DNA from 4 places in the Rhizobacter sp. LjRoot28 genome. Region 1 is predicted to be linked to each of the others. Evidence: predicted binding sites of a transcription regulator. Region 1 holds the regulator's gene; each other region holds the start of a gene.

Region 1 (3,662 bases):
CCTCCCGGCCGAGACGTCGATCACCGCGGACGTGGGCATCGGCCCGATTCCGGCCGGCTTCAGCATCCAGGCTGCCTTGAAGGTGTCCATCCCCGGCGTCGAGCGCGCCGTCGCCGAGCAGATCGTGCAAGCCGCCCACCAGGTGTGCCCGTACTCGAACGCCACCCGCGGCAACATCGACGTCACGCTGACGGTCGTCTGATCGTCTCCGGCGGCTCCCTCATCGGGGCCGCCAGCAACGCCCTGCTCACCCGGTCGACCGCATCAGCTCCAGCATGAGCTCGATGCGCGCCTTGGCCGGCGTGAGATCGCCCACGTCAGGAAACGGGTCGCTCGATCGAGGCACCATCGCGCCGTCCCGGCAGCGGGTCGCCCGGCGTACCGCCACCCCCTTCGACTGCGCCCTGAGCAGGGCAGCCTCCAGCGCCTCGTGCAGCGTGCCATTGCCGGTGCCCACTGCCACGATGCCGCGCGTGCCGATCCCGCACAGCGCATCCACCAGGGCGCCGTCCACGCCGGCATGGCTCACCACCAGGTCGACACGCGGCCAGTCGGACGGGTTCGCCGGCAGCCAGTCGAGACCGAGGGCCACCTCCCGGGGCACCTCGCGCCGCCACGACACCTTCCCGTCCCGCAACTGCCCGAGCGGCCCGGCCGAGCCGCTCGAGAAGGCATCGAGGCGCGTCGGGTGAGCCTTGCGCACGTCACGCGGCCCGAACACCACGCCGCCCATGACGACGAGCACGCCGTGCGCACTCGCATCGGCCGCCAATGCCACCGCGTCCCGCAGGTTGCCGGGCCCGTCCGGCTCGGCCGCCGTGGCCGGGCGCATGGCGGCGGTGAACACCACCGGTTTGGCCGGGGCCAGCACGCGTTGCAGGAAGAAGGCCGTTTCCTCGAGCGTGTCGGTCCCGTGGGTCACCACCACGCCGCCGACCTGAGAGGACGCCAGGTGAACCGAGACCCGCTGCGCCAGCTGCAACCACACGGCGTGGCCCATGTCCTTGCTGTCGACCTGGGCGACCTGCTCGCACACGAGGCCGGCCGGCAGCCCCGGCACGGCCTCCAGCAGCGCGGCCACCGAGAGCTGCGCCGCCCGGTAATTACGCTCGTCGGCACCGGGCGGGCTCGTCCCCGCGATGGTGCCGCCGGTGCCGAGCACCACCACGGTCGAATTGACGTTTTGCATTTTTGATTCAGCTGGATAAAAATACAGCCACTGGATGAACGTTCAGCTGCCGAAGAACACCACAAGGATGGCCATGCAAGACGTCCCGAAACTCACCGACCGCCAGCAGCAGATTCTCGATCTGGTGCAGAGCGCCATCGAGCGCACCGGCGCCCCTCCGACCCGCGCCGAGATCGCCGCCGAGCTCGGCTTTCGGTCCGCCAACGCGGCCGAGGAGCATCTGCAGGCGCTGGCGCGCAAGGGCATGATCGAGCTCGTCGGGGGCACCTCGCGCGGCATCCGCTTGAAGTCTGACACACTGCGCGCCCTCAATGACACGCGGGGCCGCCAGTACACCCTGCCCCTGCCGAGCCTCGCGCAGCTGTCGCTCCCGCTGGTGGGTCGGGTCGCTGCCGGCAGCCCCATCCTGGCCGAGCAACACATCGACCAGACCTTCCTCATGGAAGCCAGCATGTTCTCGCGCCGGCCCGACTACCTCCTCAAGGTGCGCGGCATGAGCATGCGCGACGCCGGCATCCTCGACGGCGACTTGCTCGCGGTCCAGAAAACCAAGGAAGCGAAGAACGGCCAGATCGTCGTGGCCCGGCTGGGCGACGACGTCACCGTGAAGCGTTTCAAGCGCACCCGCGGCGGAATCGAACTCCTCCCGGAGAACCCGGAGTTCGAGCCCATCGTGGTCCCGCCCGACGCGACCGACTTCGAACTCGAAGGACTGGCGGTCGGCCTCATTCGCAACTCGGCGTTCATGTAGCGCCATGGCGGCGATCAAGGCCCCGAAGGCGCACTCGCCAGACCACTGCGAGCGCCTGGAACAGTTGCCCAACATCGGGCCTGCACTGGCCGACGCCTTGCGCCGCCTCGGCATCCAGCATCCCCGCGAGCTGCGGGGCAAGGATGCCTACGCCCTGTACCGCGAACTGTGCCAAGTCACCGGGCATCGCCAGGACCCTTGCGTCCTCGACACCTTCATGGCGGCCACCGATTTCATGGCCGGCGCGGCGCCCGCACCGTGGTGGGCGTACACCGCCCGGCGCAAGGCGGCGTTCGGCTCGCTCTGAGCGCGCGCAGCCACGGCATCCCGGGCGGCTGCACGCTGGGCGCTGCCCGCGACACTCCCCGCACCGGCCCGGCTGCTTGTCAGTCGGCTTCAAAGTCCGCGGCGCGTGAGTCCGGAACCGGCACACGCGCGGCGGGCACATGACGAACCCGTTTGTCCACAACCGATTCGCTTGCGGCCTGAGCGCAACTGACGTGCGCCGATCCCTCGGCATGCGCCGCAGCGCACCGGTTTGCCGAGAGGGCCACCTGCCGCTGATCCCTGCGACGGCCCCGGCGAGGTGCGGGGCACGCGGTCTCATCCCGGGCGTCTTGGCAGCGGTCTTGCTAGGGTTTCCGCCAATTCTTCGAAACATCCAGCAACCTCATCTTATGCGGCCATTTGTACCGACACTCATCGCATTTTTTCTGGTCGTATTGGCCGGCTCTGCCACACCGACGCTCGCAGCCGATGCGCCGACGCCCTACCCGGCCGACGCCAAGGCCTGGCCGGGCGAAGGGGCCATCCGGGTATTCGGCTGGATGACAGAAGACCGCAAGCGGTTCTGGAAAGAGCGGGAACGCAAGCAGGGCGCGCTGGTGCTTGCCGGCGACTCCCTGCTTGGAGGCTGGAAATCCGCCGAACAGGATCTGGCGCCCGCCGTCGTGGCCAACCGCGGCGTGGGCGGCGACACCAGTCGCGGCCTGGTGTTCCGATTCCAGGAGGATGTGCTCGACCTGAAGCCGAGCCGCATCGTGCTCCTGATCGGCGGCAACGACCTCAGCGCGCACCAGGACCCGCGGCAGACCGCCCGCAACATCGAGCGCGTGCTGGATGCAGCAGCCGCGCAGGATCCCAAGCTGCCCGTCGTTCTGTGCACCCTCACACCGCGCGCCAACCCGGCCGCGCCCGTGAAACCGGGCGACTTCGACGCCCTCAACGGCCACATTCGCCGCATTGCCGCCGCCAGGCCGAACGTCACCCTGCTGGACCTGCAACCCTGGTTCACCGCGGCAGATGGCAGCCCGGAGGCGACCTACTTCGGCAAGGACCGCCTGCACCTCAATGCCAAGGGGTACGAGCGCTTCCACGAAGCCCTGCGGACCGTGGTGCCCGACGGCCGTTGATGCGCCTGCGCGCGTCCACCCCCAACCCTTCACAAGGACCGTGAGATGAAGTCTGACTCCGTTCCCGCCGCCGGGCAGCCACCGGCACGTTCCCTCCGCACGTCGGAGGCCGCCACCGCCTACATGGACGGCCTGCGTGCGTTGGCCTCCAACCTCGTGGTGCTGTCCCACGTCATCCTGGTGTTCTTCAACAACGAGCTGCACTTCTGGGGGCGGGGGCTGGCGGTCACCTTCCTGTTCATCCTGTCCGGCTTTCTCATCACGCAATCGCTCCTGATTCGCTCCCAGAAACCGGGCCCTCACCTCCCCA
Region 2 (3,662 bases), 2.1 Mb from region 1:
CCCCGGCGCCGGCGACTCCTGCGACTCCGGAGGGGCCGGCAGCATGCGGTCGCCGCCGAGGAACTCCCCATGCGGCCCGACCACCTGGTAGAAGAGCGTATCGGACTCGTCCGCATGCAGCAGCTCGGTCGCGTCGGCCGGCAGCGAGAACACCAGGTGCGGCTCGCCGTCGGCCCAGGTCTGCACGGTGAGGTGCTGGGACAGCAGCCGCGCCTTGTCGCCCAGTTCGCGGTCGAAGGGCTTGTTGGCGATGCCTTGCGCCACGAGCCAGGTCAGCACCACGCTCATCGGCCACAGCAGCAACAGTGGCGCCAGCATCCAGTCGAGGATCTCGCCGAACAGCGACCGCTGCTCTCTCGGGAATCCGGGCTGCCCGGCCACGGGGGCGACCGCACTGCGCGGCTTCAGCCGCCGCAGGCGAAAGAGGTCAAGCCGCAATCTTTTCCAGGCAGTAGCCCAGCCCCCGCACGGTGGCGATGCGCACCGGGCCGTGCTCGATCTTCTTGCGCAGCCGGTGGATGTAGACCTCGATCGCGTTGTTGCTCACTTCCTCGCCCCACTCGCACAGGCGCTCGACGAGCTGGTCCTTGCTGACCAGCCGGCCGGCGCGCTGCAGCAGCACCTCGAGCAGGCTGAGCTCGCGCGCCGAGAGGTCGATCATCTGGTCGTTGAAGTAGGCGACGCGGCCGGTGGTGTCGAAACTGAGGGGGCCGTGCTTGAGCACGTTGGACGCGGTACCGAGGCCTCGGCGGGTGAGGGCGCGCACACGGGCTTCCAGTTCCTGCAGCGAGAACGGCTTGGCCATGTAGTCGTCGGCACCCAGGTCCAGTCCCTTCACCCGTTGCTCGACGCTGTCGCCGGCCGTCAGGATCAGTACCGGCACGCTGGCGCCGCGGGCGCGCAGCTTGCGCAGCACTTCGAGGCCGTGCAGGCGCGGCAGGCCGAGGTCGAGGATGACGAGGTCGAACTCGTGGGAGGCGAGGGCGGCATCCGCCTCGCTGCCGCTGGCGACGTGGTCGACCGCATAGCCGCCGTTGCGCAAGGAGCGCAGCAGGCCATCGGCCAGCACCTGGTCGTCCTCGGCAATCAGAATGCGCATGGCGTGGGGTCCCCAATCGATCGGTGTCGCTGTAGTCGGTGTCGCTGCACTCGGTGTCGCCGTCTTCGGTGGCATGTGCGGCAGGCCAGCCCTCCCGGCGGGACGGGCCGGATGCGGGCAGCGGCATCCTGTCCCGAGGTCGTCGGGGCAGTTTCGCACGTCGACGCCCACCTGCCTTCGGGGCTACCCCTGGGGTGATCCCCTTTACCCCCTGTTGAAAAGACTGTACAAATAACCAGTCTTGTAGATAATCCGTGTCAATCTTCTGGAGACTGCTCATGGATGCCCCCGTCAAGCCCGCCACCCTCAACACCGAAAAGGCCAAGGCCCTGCAGGCTGCGCTCGCCCAGATCGAGAAGCAGTTCGGCAAGGGCACCATCATGCGCCTCGGCGAGGGTGAGGTCATTGACGACATCGAGGTCGTGTCCACCGGCTCGCTCGGCCTCGATGCCGCGCTGGGTGTCGGCGGCCTGCCCCGCGGCCGGGTGGTCGAGATCTACGGCCCCGAGTCCAGCGGCAAGACCACGCTCACCCTGCAGGTCATCGCCGAAATGCAGAAGCTGGGCGGCACCTGCGCCTTCATCGATGCCGAGCACGCCCTCGACGTGCAGTACGCCCAGAAGCTCGGCGTGAACCTGCAAGAGCTCCTCATCAGCCAGCCCGACACCGGCGAGCAGGCGCTCGAGATCGTCGACGCGCTGGTGCGCTCGGCCTCCGTCGACCTGGTCGTGGTCGACTCGGTGGCGGCCCTCACCCCCAAGGCCGAAATCGAAGGCGAAATGGGTGATGCCCTGCCCGGCCTGCAAGCCCGCCTGATGAGCCAGGCCCTGCGCAAGCTCACCGGCACCATCAAGAAGACCAACACCATGGTCATCTTCATCAACCAGATCCGGATGAAGATCGGCGTGATGTTCGGCTCGCCCGAAACCACCACCGGCGGCAATGCGCTCAAGTTCTACGCCTCGGTGCGCCTGGACATCCGCCGCATCGGCTCCATCAAGAAGGGTGAGGAGGTCATCGGCAACGAGACCAAGGTGAAGGTGGTCAAGAACAAGGTGTCACCGCCCTTCAAGACCGCCGAGTTCGACATCCTCTACGGCCAGGGCATCAGCCGCGAAGGCGAAGTGATCGACATGGGCGTCGAAGCCAAGGTGCTCGAGAAGTCCGGCTCCTGGTATGCCTACAACGGCGAGAAGATCGGCCAGGGCAAGGACAACGCCCGCGAGTTCCTGAAAGAGAACCCGGAATTGGCGGTCGAGATCGAGAACAAGGTCCGCGACGCCCTGGGCATTCCGCTTCTGCCCGTGGCCGAAGCTGCGGCCGCCGGGGCCGATGCGGCCAAGCCCGCCAAGAAGGCCAAGGCGCCGGCAAAGGATGCCGAGGAGTAAGGTCCGGCGCCGTGCTGCGGCCGCTGCCAACGCCAATGCCGCAGCGGCCGGAAGCCGGTCGCGCACGCGCCGAGCCTACGGCGTGGCGGGCGCCGCATCGGACCGCGGTTCATGAAGGCTCGCCCCTCCCTCAAGGCGCGCGGCGTGCAGCTGCTGGCCCAGCGCGAGCACAGTCGCACTGAGCTGCGCCGCAAGCTGTTGCGGCACGCGCGGGAAGATGAAGCCCGGGCGAAGCTTGCGGACATTGCCGCCAGCCCCGAGTCGCCCTCCCCGGCAGGGCACGACACAGACTCAGAAGCGGCTGCCGAGCCCGCCCCGGTGGCTCGAGGCGTCGGGTCGCCGCCGCCCGACAACGGCCCGGTGGCGCGGGTGCCTCCCGAAGCGGCGGTCGAGGCGGCCCTGGACTGGCTCGAATCCCGGCACTACCTCGACACGACCCGCTTCATCGAAAGCCGGGTGCACGCGCGCGCTTCCCGCTATGGCAACCTGCGCATCCGCCAGGAGTTGGCCCAGCATGGCTTGAGCCTGTCGCGGCAAGAGGGGGACGCGCTGAAGGCGTCGGAGCTTGATCGGGCCCGCGAGGTGTGGCGTCGCAAATTCGGCGAGCCGGCCCCTGATGCTGCCGGCCGGGCCCGTCAGATGCGGTTTCTTGCCGGGCGCGGGTTCTCTCCCTCGGTCATCCGGCAGGTCGTCCAAGGGGACGACGACACCTGAGAACGACGATAGACCTCGTTGCGACGTGGGTTCTACGTAGTCCGTGCGTCCTTTTGGTGCAGTGCAAGATGCTATATTCCTCCGGCTTTTCCCCGTGGTTCCGCTTGCTTTCGCCAGATGGCAGGCCTCACCTTCGAAGCCATCCCGATGGTCCTGTCTTTCGATGCCGTCCCATGCGTGCAACACGTCGCTGCCAACCCCTCGCGGGAGAGCGCACGCGGCCGCTGGACCGGCGTGCAGAGAGTCCTGCCTGAAGGCGCCCGGGGCCTCGCGATCATCCCCACCCGTTTTCCCGAACCCGAGCAAGAGAGTCAGCGATGAAAATCCATGAATACCAAGGCAAGGAAATCCTGCGCCAAGCCGGCGTGCCCGTGCCGCGGGGCTATCCCGCGTTCAGCGTGCAGGAAGCCCTGGACGCCGCCCAGAAGCTGGGCGGCCCGGTGTGGGTGGTGAAGGCCCAG
Region 3 (3,662 bases), 900 kb from region 1:
TCGAGGCCCGTCGCGCCGAACTCGAGAAGGCCGCCGCCGAGAAGCTGGCCGCCGCACAAGCCCTGGGCGAGAAGATGAGCGGTCGTACCGTTCACATCACCCAGAAGGCCGGTGTGGACGGTCGCCTGTTCGGTTCGGTCACGAACCAGGACATCGCCGAAGCGCTCACCCGCATCGACTTCAAGGTCGCCAAGGCTCAGGTTCGCCTGCCGAACGGCCCGCTGAAGACGGTCGGCGAGCACCTGGTGACGGTGGCTCCGCACACCGACGTGGTCGTCGAGGTGAAGGTGGTGGTCGTCGGCGAAACCGACTGATCACACTCAGCGCTCGAACGAGAAGGGCCGGCACTGCCGGCCCTTTTTCCGTTTGGGCGCCGCCTTCGCGGATTTCCACCGGATGCCCCCCGCTCGTCCACAGCCTTACCCACAGGCGGCCGCTCAGGCCGCCCGTATGATTTGACGATGTCTGCAGTCTTCACCACCACCACCTTCGTACCGCCCGGCGCTTCGGGCCATGATGATGAAGTCGCCCGCCTGCGGGTGCCACCTCATTCCGTCGAGGCGGAGCAGGCGGTGTTGGCGGGCCTGCTGCTCGACAACAGCGCCTGGGACCGTGCCGGCGACCTGCTGAAGGACACCGACTTCTACCGCGCCGAACACCGGCTCATCTACGGGGCGCTCGGCGGCCTGATGAACGCCGGCAAGCCGGCGGACGTGATCACCGTGTTCGAGCACCTGCAGATGCAGGGCAAGGCCGAGGAATGCGGCGGCCTGGTGTACCTCAATGCGCTGGCGCAGAGCGTGCCGAGCGCGGCGAACCTGCGACGCTATGCCGAGATCGTCCGTGAACGATCGGTGCTGCGCAAGCTGGTTGCCACCAGCGACGAGATCGCCACCGCCGCACTCAACCCGCAGGGGCGCAACGTCTCGGAGATCCTGGACGAGGCCGAAAGCAAGATCTTCAAGATCGGCGAAGAAGGCTCGCGCTCGCGTGAGGGCTTCCTCAGCATGGACCAGTTGGTGGTGCAGCTGATCGACCGGGTGAATGAACTTCACGAGAACGGTGCGGAAGACGTGACCGGCGTGCGAACCGGCTTCTACGATCTCGACCGCATGACCTCGGGCCTCCAGCCGGGCGACTTGATCATCCTCGCGGCGCGCCCGTCCATGGGCAAGACCGCCTTTGCGCTCAACATCGGCGAGTACGTCGCAGTGAACGAAGGCCTGCCGGTCGTGGTGTTCTCGATGGAAATGGGCGCCGCCCAGCTGGCGCTGCGGATGGTCGGCTCGCTCGGCCGCATCGACCAGGGCCACCTGCGCACCGGCGCGCTGCGCGACGACGAATGGGGCCGCCTGTCCGAGGCGGTCGAGAAGCTCGGCAAGGTCAGCATGTTCATCGACGAAGGTTCGGCCCTCAGCCCGAGCGAGCTGCGCGCCCGGGCACGTCGGCAGGCGCGTCAATGCGGTCAGCTCGGCCTGATCGTCATCGACTACCTGCAGCTGATGAGCGGCAGCGGCGGCAACGAGGAAAACCGGGCCACCGTGATCGGCGAAATCTCGCGGGGCCTGAAGTCGCTGGCGAAGGAACTGAAGTGCCCGGTCATCGCGCTGTCGCAGCTGAACCGAAGCGTCGAGACCCGCACCGACAAGCGCCCCATGATGAGCGACTTGCGCGAGTCCGGCGCCATCGAGCAGGACGCCGACGTGATCATGTTCATCTACCGCGACGACTACTACAACCGCGAGACGAGCAAGGAGCCCGGGGTCGCCGAGATCATCATCGCCAAGCAGCGTAACGGCCCGGTGGGCACCTGCAAGCTCGCCTTCCTGAAGCCGCTGACCAAGTTCGACAACCTTGCCCCGGGCTACGCCTCGGGTGGCGACGAGTACTGAGCGCGCAGAGCGCCGACCCCCATCGACATGAAGCTGGCCGGCGCGTCGGTGCGGCTGAACGGACCTGTCGCGGCTGTGCGGCCTGCTTGGTGAAGCCGATCGACACGGCTGAACCTGGCGCCCGTGGCCGTGAAGAGCGTCTCGGCCTCCACCTTCGCGCATGTTGCTCCAGCAACCCGAAGTGGTCGCGTGCAGGGCAGGGCCCCACGCTCCCGTTGGTTGGGTGTACTGTATATAATTACAGTATGCGAGCCCCTTTCATGCCGAAGCCCTCGGGCGCCACCGGTGCGCCGGACGATGCCGGCTGTGGCGACCCGATCCCCGTTGCCGAAGTGCGCATCGCGCCGCCCCTCAAGGGACGCGGCACGGCTTGGGACCTTCCGCACCGTTTCACTCGCCTGCAGCACGAGACCTTCGACGACGGCTGGGGCAGCCTCGACCAGGAGGCCGCTGAAGAGCGGCTTCCGCCGGCGACCGAGGTCATCGAGGAACACGTCAAGTCGATCATCACCGCGAACGACTCGCCCGACATCTCGTTCGACCTCTCCATCAACCCCTACCGAGGCTGTGAGCACGGCTGCATCTACTGCTTCGCACGGCCGACCCACAGCTACCTGAACCTGTCGCCCGGCCTCGACTTCGAGACCCGCATCGTGGCCAAGGTCAATGCCGCCGAGCGGTTGCGCGAGGCCCTGGCCCGCCCGCGTTACGAACCCAAGGTCATCAACATCGGCTCGGCCACCGATGCCTACCAGCCGGTCGAGCGTCGGCTGGGCCTGACGCGGGCCATCATCGAGGTGCTCAGCGCCAGCCAGCACCCGTTCTCGGTGATCACCAAGTCGTCCGGCGTCGAGCGCGACATCGACCTCATCGCTCCCATGGCGCAAGCCGGCATGGCGGTCGCGTACGTGTCCGTCACCTCGCTCGACCCGGCCCTGTCACGCATCCTGGAGCCGCGCGCGGCCTCGCCACAGCGTCGCCTGAAAACCATCGAGGCCCTGGCCCGGGCCGGCATTCCGGTCGGCGTGAGTGTCTCGCCGCTGATCCCGTTCATCAACGAGCCCGAGCTGGAGCGGGTGCTGGAGGCTGCCGCCGCTGCCGGAGCGACGAGTGCCTTCTCGGTGGTGCTGCGCCTGCCCTGGGAAGTGAACCCGCTGTTCCAGCAATGGCTGGACACCCACTTCCCCGACCGTGCCGCTCGGGTGATGGCGCGCGTGCGGGAGATGCGCGGTGGCAAGGACTACGATGCCCGCTTCGGCTCGCGCATGAGCGGGCAGGGCGTCTGGGCCGATCTGATGCGCCAGCGTCTCCAGAAGGCGTCCGCCCGCCTCGGCCTCGACCGGCGTGACCGGTCCGCGCTGGATGTCTCGCGGTTCATCCGCCCCGCCGGCCGTCTTGCTTCCAGCCAGCGCGAACTCTTTTGAGGCGGCGGACGGGGGCAGGGCGTCGCTCGCTTCCACGACGAGCGCAGGACTGCCATCACCTCGGCGACACCTTGGTGCCCGCGCGACGCCCCGGGTCCCCCCTGAGTGCGGGGGCGTGTCCGTTCCCCCTAGGATCACGGCCCCTTCACCCTGATCTGACGCGATGCCCGCAAGCCTTCTTCGACGTCGAACCCTGAATTCAATCGGTGCGCTGGCTGCGGCACTGGCGATGCTGGCCTCGGGCGCGCCTGCCCGGGCCGCAAGCGAGATCGTTCTCGGCCAGGCGGTGCCGCTGAGCGGCGTGATTGCCGCCACCGGGGCCGAATACGTGGCCGGGGCCCAGGCC
Region 4 (3,662 bases), 360 kb from region 1:
CACGATGTTGCCGAAACCGCGACGCGGTGTCTGCAGCATGTTCCAGCACCAGCGCGGCTTGGTGGCGAGGTTGATCAGGTTGGCAAGCGTCGGCTTGGGCGGCGCCGACAGGCCGTTCTTGATGTCCTTGTGGCGCTGCCCGAGGATCTGCAGGTCGAGCGTCAGCATGAGGGCGCTGCACCTGGCCGCCTTGGCACGGTCGATGAGCCGTTCGACGAAGGCGCGGTCGCGCATCACGTAGACCTGCAGCCAGAACGGCCGGTGGGTGCGCGCGGCGATGTCCTCGATGGAGCAGATGCTCATGGTCGACAAGGTGAACGGGACACCGAAGCGCTCGGCCGCCCGGGCCGCGAGGATCTCGCCGTCGGCGTGCTGCATGCCGGTGAGGCCGGTGGGTGCGAGCGCCACCGGCATGGCCACGTCTTGGCCCACCATGGTGGTCCGCAGGCTGCGGTTCTCCATGTTGACCGCCACTCGCTGACGCAGCTTGATGGCCTGGAAGTCGGCCTCGTTGGCGCGGTAGGTGCTCTCGGTCCACGAACCCGAGTCGGCGTAGTCGTAGAACATCCGCGGCACCCGCTTGCGAGCGAGCACTCGCAGGTCTTCGATGTTCGTGATCACGGGCATGGTGGTCCTTCGGGAAGAGCTTGCCACTCTACGACAGCCGGAGCGGAGTCCGCAGCAGGGGCGACCCGTAGCGGGCCGGGTCCGGGTTCGTCGAAGAGGGGCAGCGATGCCGCGTAGGGCACCTCCGGCTCCCGTGCGGGGGGCGGGGTGCCCTCGGGCGGCAGGTCCGCCAGGCGAGCCAGGTTGCCGGCTCGCACGCCGAGCAGCCGCATGCGACGCGACAGGTCCACGCGCTTCAGGCATTCGCCCGCGGCGCGCCGGATGCTGCGGGCGTCGCAGGTGTGCGCGGGCAGCGTGATGTCGCGGGTGACGATGCGAAAGTCATCGAAGCGCAGCTTCAGGCCGATGGTCTTGGCGGCATAGCCCTTGCGTTGCAGGTCACCGGCGAGCTTGACGCACAGCGTGGTGAACAGCTCGGTCAGGCGTGGCCGGTCGCGCACGGCGTGCAGGTCGCGCTCGAACGTGGTTTCGCGGCTGATGGAGCGCGGCTCGCTGAAGAGGACCACCGGCCGGTCGTCGATGCCGTGCGAGGCGGTGTGCAGCCAATGGCCGTAGCTGCGACCGAAGTGCTCGATCAGGAAGGCCGGGTCCGCACGGGCGAGGTCACCGATGGTGTGGAGACCGAGGCCGGCGAGCTTTTCGCTCGCCTTGGGTCCGATGCCGTTGACCTTGCGCGCCGCCATCGGCCAGATGCGCTCGGGCACCTCGGCGGCGCTGAGCAGGGTGAGGCCGTTCGGCTTGTCGAGCTCGGAGGCGATCTTGGACAGCAGCTTGTTCGGCGTGATGCCCACCGAACAGGTGAGGCCGGTGGCGTCCAGGACCGCCTGCTTGAGGGCCCGGCCGGCCGCTTCGCCCCGGTCGTCTGCGACACCGGGGAGGTCGGTCAGGTCGATGTAGATCTCGTCGATGCCCCGGTCCTCGACCTGGGTCGCGATGGCGCGCACGGCTGCCTTGAACAAGCGCGAGTACTTGCGGTACTCGTCGAAGTCGACCGGCAGCAGGATGGCGTCGGGTGCCAGCTGTGCGGCCTTCATCATGCCCATCGCCGAATGCACCCCCAGCGCCCGGGCCTCGTAGGTGGACGTGGTGACGACGCCTCGGCCGGCGTAGTGGCGCAGCCTGGCGAAGCGCCGCGTGCCGTCGGGCTGCAGGACCGGCGCCTGGTCGCGCCCGCCGCCGATCACGACCGGCTGCCCGCGCAACTCGGGGTATCGCAGCAGCTCGACCGATGCATAGAAGGCATCCATGTCGAGGTGGGCGATGAAACGCGGTGGGGGCGAATTCACGGGAAGGCGGACGGGTGGGCGCAAGCCGTTGGCTGTTTGGCAGAGCGGCCGGTTGCGCGATGCGGCTGTATTTTCGTACAGTATCGGCGAGCCGGCCGGCGCTGGCAATCGTGTCAGCCGTTCAGGGGAGTGCGTCCGGCGCGCAGGCGCGGTAGCCTGCGGCCTTCAGAGGCGGTCTGGTCGGGGAGGTCAACTTGGTTGTTCGAGTGGTGAGGCTGGGCGGCCCGCGGTTGCCCGACGAAGGCTTGCGCATCGGCACGGTGCGACGGCCGCCGCGTGGTGTGCCCAAGACGAGCTTCGCGAGCGAAGACTGGTTCGACGTCTGGTACCCGAACCTTGCGCCGTCCGCGGACACGGTCAAGCTCGCGCTCGGCGCTGAATCGGATGCGGCCTGGGCCGCTTTCGTCCGCCGATACCGTGCCGAAATGAACCAGCCCGAGAACGACCGCACCCTGACCCTGCTGGCCGCCTTGTCGCACCGTGCGAACTTCTCCGTGGGTTGCTACTGCGAGGTGGAGACGCGCTGCCACCGCTCGGTGCTGCGCGAACTGCTGGGCGAACGCGGGGCCGCATTGCCACCCGCTGGGGAGCCCTCCTGACCCCCGCCTTCGAGTTCGCGGATTCCGAGGTCGCAGCGGTTCGGCTGGCGGGCGATCAGCTTCACGTGCGCTTTGCCGCGGCGCAGGTCAGCGGTCCGCGCGAAGGCGGTCTGGGCATGGCGTTCCGCCACCTTGCCGGGCTCGGACTCGTGGCCAGCGGAGGGCCGTGGCCCGGGCCTGACTGTGGGTGCGTCGGTCGGCTGGTGTCGGGCTGCCTGCGGTACGGCGGGCACGGGCTGCAAGCATTGCCGCTCGACTTCCAGTGCCACGGCCCCGCCTCCCTTGAACTGCGATTCGCCAATGGAACGGTCTTTCATGCAGACGTCCTCTCCTTGGCGTTGATCGTGCCACCCGACGCGCGCTTCACCGACTCCCTGGCCTGCTGAGCCGGCTTCTCGAGATCGCCCCTCATGACCTTCGAACTGCGCCCCTATGCTGACGATGACCTGGAGCCCGTGCTGGCCCTCTGGGAGGCCTGCGGCCTCACCCGCCCGTGGAACGATCCGCGCAAGGACATCGGGCGCAAGCTCACCGTGCAACCCGAACTGTTCATCGTGGGGACGCTGCAAGAGCGCGTCGTGGCCACCGCCATGGGCGGCTACGACGGCCACCGCGGTTGGGTGAACTACCTCGCGGTGGAGCCGGCATGCCAGCGGCAAGGGCTGGGCGAGGCCATCATGCGGCGCCTGGAAACGTTGCTCATCGAGCGAGGTTGCCCCAAGCTGAACCTGCAGGTGCGCGGCAGCAACCAGGCGGCGCTCGCCTTCTATGCGCGCCTGGGCTACCGGCAGGACGACGTCGTCAGCCTCGGCCATCGCCTCATCGCCGATTGAGGCCTGTCTTCGCCACCCGGAGGGCCAGGGCTTGGCATAGACTGGCCGCCTCATCGTTTTCGGAGTCGCCGTGAAACTGGTCGGGATGCTGGATTCGCCCTACGTTCGACGCGTGGCCGTGTCGCTCCAGTTGATGCGGCTGCCCTTCGAGCACGCGTCCGTGTCCGTCTTCAGCACCTTCGAGCAGTTCCGTGCGATCAACCCGGTGGTGAAGGCGCCCAGCCTGGTCTGTGACGACGGCGAGGTGCTGATGGACTCCACGCTCATCCTGCAGTACCTGCAGGCCATGCCCTGCCACCGCAACCTGATGCCCGAGG

The links. The regulator LexA, encoded in region 1, represses DNA repair genes until DNA is damaged. The targets are predictions, from matches to a motif close to ACTGTATNNNNATACAGT.
Region 2: the regulator LexA is predicted to act here: its motif matches at 1,322-1,339, upstream of recA (recombinase RecA).
Region 3: the regulator LexA is predicted to act here: its motif matches at 2,120-2,137, upstream of ACSQ2F_RS07810 (PA0069 family radical SAM protein).
Region 4: the regulator LexA is predicted to act here: its motif matches at 1,978-1,995, upstream of dinB (DNA polymerase IV).

What each region holds. Positions count from the first base shown of each region.
Region 1 is NZ_CAXUQC020000001.1:2,546,637-2,550,298, forward strand. It holds gene ACSQ2F_RS11605 (organic hydroperoxide resistance protein) at 1-202, shown strand, start outside; gene ACSQ2F_RS11610 (asparaginase) at 248-1,189, opposite strand; gene lexA (transcriptional repressor LexA) at 1,263-1,940, shown strand; gene ACSQ2F_RS11620 (helix-hairpin-helix domain-containing protein) at 1,945-2,247, shown strand; gene ACSQ2F_RS11625 (GDSL-type esterase/lipase family protein) at 2,558-3,352, shown strand; gene ACSQ2F_RS11630 (acyltransferase family protein) at 3,398-3,662, shown strand, end outside.
Region 2 is NZ_CAXUQC020000001.1:4,634,701-4,638,362, forward strand. It holds gene ACSQ2F_RS21240 (sensor histidine kinase) at 1-318, opposite strand, end outside; gene ACSQ2F_RS21245 (response regulator) at 428-1,099, opposite strand; gene recA (recombinase RecA) at 1,378-2,487, shown strand; gene ACSQ2F_RS21255 (regulatory protein RecX) at 2,632-3,201, shown strand; gene sucC (ADP-forming succinate--CoA ligase subunit beta) at 3,519-3,662, shown strand, end outside.
Region 3 is NZ_CAXUQC020000001.1:1,648,591-1,652,252, forward strand. It holds gene rplI (50S ribosomal protein L9) at 1-314, shown strand, start outside; gene dnaB (replicative DNA helicase) at 462-1,892, shown strand; gene ACSQ2F_RS07810 (PA0069 family radical SAM protein) at 2,153-3,316, shown strand; gene ACSQ2F_RS07815 (ABC transporter substrate-binding protein) at 3,480-3,662, shown strand, end outside.
Region 4 is NZ_CAXUQC020000001.1:2,908,228-2,911,889, reverse strand. It holds gene ACSQ2F_RS13320 (alpha-hydroxy acid oxidase) at 1-627, opposite strand, end outside; gene dinB (DNA polymerase IV) at 618-1,913, opposite strand; gene ACSQ2F_RS13310 (DUF488 domain-containing protein) at 2,108-2,512, shown strand; gene ACSQ2F_RS13305 (hypothetical protein) at 2,629-2,898, shown strand; gene ACSQ2F_RS13300 (GNAT family acetyltransferase) at 2,923-3,345, shown strand; gene ACSQ2F_RS13295 (glutathione S-transferase family protein) at 3,416-3,662, shown strand, end outside.